DNA from 2 places in the Micromonospora echinaurantiaca genome. Region 1 is predicted to be linked to the other one. Evidence: riboswitches for the same ligand, from Rfam matches in the RefSeq annotation. Region 1 holds a riboswitch; the other holds the start of a gene.

Region 1 (3,398 bases):
TCCCGGGCGTTGTCGGCCACGAACGCGGCGGTGTCGTCGCCGATCAGGCCCAGGCCGTGGGCGTATCCGATGGACTGGCTGAAGCTCGCCACATCCTGCCCGCGGACCTCCTTGTCCACGTACGCGGCCAACAGCCGCGCCGCGAGCCTGGAGTACTGCGGCTCCTCGCCGATCAGCTCCGCCGCCGTCTGGATCGACAACTTGTCCAGCTCCGCGGTGGTCGCTCCATCGTAGAGACCACTGATCGTCTTCGTGGCCACCCGCAACGGGTCCACCTCGGCCAGGTCGGCGGCCCACCGCTGCACCGCCTCGACGATCCGGTTGACGTCCACCGGCTCGGTGCCACCGTTGCGTTTGCGGACCCGCATCACCTGCCGGCGCTGCTCCGGTGCGCCCGCGCCCGGCCCGGACCGCTCCCGTACCACCGTCATGACCTCTCCTCGCGCTGTCTCCGATGGCCATCGGACGCGGGAGAACGCCAACGGGCCCGACGCAGGCCCGGTTGCTGGCGTCGGTCGTCCCGCGCGACCTCCGACCGCCGCGCGCGACGGCGCACGGCGCGCTGGCAGGTCTTCGGACTCGCGGGCCTGACCGGGGTCGCCGGTCGCCTACTGGCCGTCGCTTCCCAGGCCGGTGCGGCCCAGTGCTGTTGACGGCGGTCGTTCCCACTCACCGCTGCGGGGCAGTCCCGGACTCGCACCGGGTTCCCTCTTGCCTCGGCCGCCGTCACGCGGCCGAACCAGCTGCGTGGGACACCATATATGCCGCTGCCGTCGTGCGGGCAACACCAGATGTCGCGTCAGCGTGTCGGCTTCGTCTCACCGGTCGTCGCGCCGGACGGCAGCCGCCCGCCTCGCCGTCGGGCGCGCTTGACGGCAGCCGCCCGCCCCGCCGTTTGGCGCGCCGGGCGGCGGGGCGGCCGCCGCGGCCAGCAATCCGCGGCCGTGGCCCGCGACCCGCGGAACGCCTCTGAGCAGGGTCGCGAGGCGGCGGCCGCCGGACGGCAGGTGTTCGGGCGGGGGGCGGCCGCTTGCCCGGAGGATGACCGCCGGATAGCCTCTCGCCGTCAAGGTGCACGGGAAGCCGGTGTGAGACCGGCGCGGCCCTCGCCACTGTGACCGGGTAGCGATCTCCGACGACGCCACTGGGCCCACCCGGGCCTGGGAAGGCCGGAGCGAGCGTCGATCCGGGAGCCAGGAGACCGGCCTTGACGAGTGATCTCATCCACGAGGTGTTGGAGAGGAAGGTCGTCCCGTGCACATTGCCGAGGGCTATCTACCCCCGGTGCAGGCCGCGGCGTGGTTCGCGGTGTCCGCACCGTTCGTCGTCCACGGCAGCCGGGCACTGGTCCGGCAGGTCCGCCGCGATCCGGAGTCGAAACTGCTGCTGGGGGCGGCCGGCGCGTTCACGTTCGTGCTGTCCGCGTTGAAGATCCCGTCGGTCACCGGATCGTGTTCGCACCCCACCGGCACCGGGCTGGGCGCGGTGCTGTTCCGGCCACCGCTGATGAGCGTGCTGGGCGGCATCGTGCTGCTGTTCCAGGCGGTGCTGCTGGCCCACGGCGGGTTGAGCACGCTGGGCGCGAACATCTTCTCGATGGCGATCGTCGGCCCCTGGGTCGCCTTCGCCGTCTACTCCCTGATCCGCCGGGTCGGTGGCGGGATGGACGTGGCCGTGTTCGCCGCCGCGGCGCTGGGTGACCTGGCCACCTACTGCGTCACCAGCGTCCAGCTGGCGCTGGCGTTCCCCGACCCGGCCGCCGGGTTCGTCGCCGCACTGGCGAAGTTCGGCGGGATCTTCGCGGTGACCCAGATCCCGCTGGCGATCAGCGAAGGGCTGCTCTCCGTGCTCGTGGTACGCCTGCTGACGCGTACCAGCGGCGACGACCTGCGCCGGCTCGGGGTGCTGCGGACGCCGGCGGAGGTGCGGGCGTGAAGCGCTTCACCCGGGTGAACCTGCTGTTGCTGCTCGCGGTGCTGGTCCTGGCGGTGGCGCCGGTGGCGCTCGGACTCGGATCGGGCGACGAGCCCTTCGCCGGCGCGGACGCCCTGGCCGAGCAGGCGATCGTGGCCGACCACCCCGACTACGAGCCGTGGTTCGCGCCGATCTACGAACCGCCGTCCGGCGAGGTGGAGTCGGCGCTGTTCGCGCTCCAGGCCGCGCTGGGCGCCGGGTTCCTCGGCTACTACTTCGGGGTCGCCCGGACCCGGCAGCGGCAGCGGAGCACCGCCGCCGAACAGCCGCGCGGGTAGTGTTCGCGCTCGACGTCGCGGCGCACACCGGTCCCTGGCGGCTACGGCACCCCGCCGAGAAGGCGCTGCTCTCCCTCGGGTTGCTGGCCTGTGCGGTGGCCCTGCCGCCGTGGCCGGGTGCGGTGCTGTCGGGCGGGGCCGCCGCCGCCCTGCTGCTCGGGCCCGCCCGGGTGTCGCCGGCCGTGGTGCTGCGGGCGGCCCGGGTGCCGCTGCTGTTCGTGGCCACCTCGGCGGTGCCCCTGCTGGTGACCATGCCGGCGCCGGCCCGGCTGGCGGTCGACCCCGCCGGCCCCGCGCTGGCGGCGCAGACCGCCGGCCGGTCGGTGGCGGCGTTGACCTGCCTGCTGCTGTTCAGCGCCACCACACCGCTGTCGGACGTGCTGCCCCGGCTGCACCGGCTGGGGATTCCCCCGGCGGTCACCGAGGTCGCCGCGCTCACGTACCGGATGCTCTTCCTGCTCGTCGACAGCGTGCGCGCGGTCCGGGAGGCGCAGGCGGCGCGGCTCGGTTTCCGGACCTGGCGCACCGCCTACGCGTCCCTTGCCGGCCAGGCGGGCGCGGTGTTCGTCCGGGCGTTCAGCCGCGCGCGGCGGCTCGAGGAGGGGTTGGCGTTGCGGGGATACACCGGATCGCTCACGGTGCAGGTGGAACCGCGCCGGATGTCGCCGCCCTTCGTGGCGGCGACCGTGGGGCTGCTGGTGGCGATCGTCGCCGCCACCACCGTCGCGGGGTCGCGGTGGTGACCGGCCCGCTGCTGGAGCTGGCCGGGGTGCACTACGCCTACCAACCGGGCCGCCCGGTGCTGACCGGCGTCGACCTGCGCGTCGAGGCCGGGCGGCGGCTGGCCGTGGTCGGGCCCAACGGGGGCGGGAAGACCACCCTGTTCAAGTTGGCGGCCGGCGCGTTGACGCCCGGCTCGGGGCAGATCACCGTGGCCGGCGACCGGGTCCGGCACACCCGGGCCGGCCTGCGCGCGGTGCGGCAGCAGGTCCAACTGGTGGTGCAGGACCCGGACGACCAGCTCTTCTCCGCCAGCGTCCGGCAGGACGTCTCCTTCGGACCGGTCAACCTCGGCCTGCCCGCCGAGCAGGTCCGCCAGCGCTGCGACGAGGCGCTGGCGGCGCTCGGTGTCACGGCGATCGCCGA
Region 2 (3,398 bases), 1.0 Mb from region 1:
CCGTCGACGATGTCGGTCAGCGCCGCCGGCGGGGTCAGCCGCTCCCCCGGCGCGGCGAGCAGCGCCTGCTCGTCCAGCCCGTACGCGGCGGCGAGCGCCTGCCGCAGGCCGGGTAGCGCGTACCGGCCACCCCAGACCTGCGGGGCGCGCAGCACGGCGAGGACGAGGTTGGCCCGGGGTTCGCCGGTCGGCGCGGCGGCGAGCACGTGCAGCCCGTCGCGGATCTGCACGTCCTTGACCTCGCACAGGTAGCCGTCGAGGTGCAGCACGAAGTCGTCGAAGTCGTCCTCGCCGGGCATCTGCTCGGTGTGCAGGTCGTGGTGCAGCTCGGCGGCGCGCACGAGTGCCCAGATCTGCGCCCGCACGGTGGGCACCTTGGCCGGGTCGAGGGCCTGCACGGTGGCGTACTCGTCGAGCAGTTGCTCGAGCCGGGCCAGGTCGCCGTACGTCTCGGCGCGGGCCATCGGCGGCACCAGGTGGTCCACGACCACGGCGTGCGCGCGGCGCTTGGCCTGGGTGCCCTCGCCGGGATCGTTGACGATGAACGGGTAGACCAGCGGCAGGTCGCCGAGGACGGCGTCGGGGGCGCACCCGGCGGCCAGGCCGAGTCCCTTCCCGGGCAGCCACTCCAGGGTGCCGTGCTTGCCCAGGTGCACCACCGCGTCCGCGCCGAAGCCGCCGTCGGCGACCGGCGCCGCCAGCCAGCGGTACGCGGCCAGGTAGTGGTGGCTGGGCGGCAGGTCCGGGTCGTGGTAGATGGCGATCGGGTTCTCCCCGAAGCCGCGCGGCGGCTGGATCAGCAGCACCACGTTGCCGAACCGCAGCCCGGCCAGCACGATGTCGCCGCCGTCGGTGTACAGCTCGCCGGGTGGTTCGCCCCAGTGCTCGCGCATTCGTTCGCGCAGCTCGGCGGGCACCTGGTCGAACCAGCGGCGGTAGCGCTCGCCCGGCACCCGGGCCGGCGCGGCGGCGAGCTGCTCCGGGGTGAGCCACTCGACGTCGTGCCCGCCGGCGGCGATCAGGGCGTGGATGAGCGCGTCCCCGTCGTCCGGCGGTGGCGCGTCGCCGAGGTGGTAGCCGGCGTCGGCGAGCGCGGCGAGCAGCCGGACCGCCGAGGCGGGGGTGTCCAGGCCGACCGCGTTGCCGACCCGGGAGTGCTTCGTCGGGTACGAGCTGAGCACCACCGCCACCCGCTTGCGCGCGTTCGGCAGCCGGCGCAGCCGGGCCTGCCGCACCGCGATGCCGGCCACCCGGGCGGCGCGTTCCGGGTCGGCGACGTAGCCGGAGAGCCCGTCGGCGTCGATCCGCTTGAACGAGAACGGCACGGTGATGATCCGGCCGTCGAACTCCGGCACCGCGACCTGCATGGCGGCGTCCAACGGGGACAGTCCGGCGTCGCTGCCCGCCCACTGCTGCCGGGTGCTGGTGAGGCAGAGCGCCTGGATCACCGGCACGTCGAGGGCGGCGAGCGCGCCCACGTCCCAGGCGTCCTCGTCGCCGCCACCGGAGGCGTCCGCGGCGACCGTGCCGCCGGCCGCGAGCACGGTGACCAGCAGCGCGTCACAGCCGGCCAGGAGGCGCAGCGGACCGGCGTCGGCGGTGAGCCCGCGCAGCGAGCCGCAGAAGACCGGCAGCGGGTTGCCGCCGGCGGCGTCGACCGCGGCGGCGAGGGTGTCCACGAAGGCGGTGTTCCCGGCGAGGGCGTGCGCCCGGTAGAAGACGATGCCGACGGTCGGCCGGTCCGGGTCGGCGGGGTGCTCGCCGTACAGCCCGTGGGCCGGGGTGGGTGCGGGTGGGGCGAAGCCCTCGCCGGTGAGCAGCACGGTGTCGGAGAGGAACCGGGCCAGCTGGGCGAGGTTGGCCGGCCCGCCCTCGACCAGGTAGGCCAGTGCCTCGGTGGCCACTCCGGACGGCACGGTGGAGGCGGCCATCAGCTCGGCGTCCGGCACCGGCTCGCCGCCGAGCACCACCGTCGGCACGCCGGAGGCGAGCACCGCGGCCAGGCCGTCCGGCCACGCCTGCCGGCCGCCGAGCAGGCGTACGACCGCGAGGTGGACGCCGTCGAGCAGCGCGGGTACGGCGTCGACGGCGACCCGGGCCGGGTTGGCCAGCCGGTAGTCGGCGCCGCTGGCCCGGGCGGCGAGCAGGTCGGTGTCGGCGGTGGAGAGCAGCAGGATGCGCACGGGTGACTCCGGACAGTGACGCCCACCCGGTCGACGGCGGCGGCCGGGCACGGCGGGGCGGGTGCTGGTTCAGCGGGCAGGCGCCGCCGGCGACCGGTTCACCGGCGGCAGGCCGGTACCGGGCGGCAGCGTGCGGAACTCAGCGGTGAACGGCGGGGCGGCGGCCCGGGGCGGGCGCGGCGGCGCGGCGGCCCGCAGCGGGGCGGGTGGGCGCGGGTGCGCGGTCGCGGCCGGGCCGGGTGCGGCGATGGCCGTCGACAATGGAGACGCGGTGCGTCATCGGGTCCTCCTCGGGTGTCCACGCCCTGGGGTCAACTCCCGACGGCCGAAGTATCCTGGCTCCCGGATCGACGCTCACCCCCGGCCTTCCAACCGCGCACGCACGGCCGTGGCTCACGAGGGGGGATCGCTCCCCGGTGACAGTGGCGGGACCGCGCCGGAATCGCACCGGCTTCCTTCACTGCCGTCAGGCCGGGAATGCTGCCACACCGGCGTTGCGCCGGTCAACGCGCCCTCGGGATACCTCGCCCGACGTCGACGCGCACCCGAGCCGACCCTCAAGCTCCACTGTGATCCCACCTGCCCGGCGGCGCGCCCGCGAACGCCGCCGCCTAGGATCGGGCCACGACCAGCCGCGTCGCGTTCGAGGAGGTGCCGCCATCACCGACATCACCGACATCACCGACATCAGGTTCGAGCACCTTGCCGGCCGGGTCTGGCGCTGCCCCGGCGACCCGGATCCGGCGGCCGTGCAGGCCGGCGTCGCGCTGGTGGCCGACGACCGGGGCAGCGTGCTGATCGACGCCGGGCAGAGCCCCGCGCACGCCCGGGAGATCCAGGCCGCGCTGCGCGCCGCCGGGTTGCCGCCACCACGCTGGCTGGTCTACACCCACCACCACTGGGACCACGTCTGGGGCGCCTGCGCCTGGCCCGGCGTGGAGATCGTCGGGCACGTCACCGGCGAGCGGCTGCTGCGCGCGGAGGCCGACCGGCCGTGGAGCCACCGGTACCTGCGCGAGCAGGTGCGGGCCAACCCCCGGCTCGGCCCGAGCTTCCGGGCCCGGGCGCTGGCGGTCGACTCGTGGGACGACTTCGCGGTGCTGCCGCCCACCCGGACCTTCACCGACGAGTTGGAGCTGCCGGTGGGCGTGCGGGTGCGGCACGTCGGGGGCAACCACGCGCCGGACTCCACCGTGGTCACCGTGCCGGACTCGG

What was found. Region 1 has a riboswitch for cobalamin ahead of GA0070609_RS08040 (energy-coupling factor ABC transporter permease). Riboswitches for the same ligand answer to the same signal wherever they lie in the genome.
Region 2: linked by a shared signal. The riboswitch ahead of cobN (cobaltochelatase subunit CobN) and the one ahead of GA0070609_RS08040 (energy-coupling factor ABC transporter permease) in region 1 are both predicted to bind cobalamin.

What each region holds. Positions count from the first base shown of each region.
Region 1 covers NZ_LT607750.1:1,753,121-1,756,518, forward strand. Annotated here, with positions in the region: gene GA0070609_RS08035 (ribonucleoside-diphosphate reductase subunit alpha) at 1-431, opposite strand, end outside; cobalamin riboswitch at 548-759, opposite strand; cobalamin riboswitch at 1,053-1,224, shown strand; gene GA0070609_RS08040 (energy-coupling factor ABC transporter permease) at 1,255-1,935, shown strand; gene GA0070609_RS08045 (energy-coupling factor ABC transporter substrate-binding protein) at 1,932-2,252, shown strand; gene cbiQ (cobalt ECF transporter T component CbiQ) at 2,252-2,995, shown strand; gene GA0070609_RS08055 (energy-coupling factor ABC transporter ATP-binding protein) at 2,992-3,398, shown strand, end outside.
Region 2 covers NZ_LT607750.1:2,789,857-2,793,254, forward strand. Annotated here, with positions in the region: gene cobN (cobaltochelatase subunit CobN) at 1-2,183, opposite strand, end outside; cobalamin riboswitch at 2,512-2,641, opposite strand; gene GA0070609_RS12845 (MBL fold metallo-hydrolase) at 2,753-3,398, shown strand, end outside.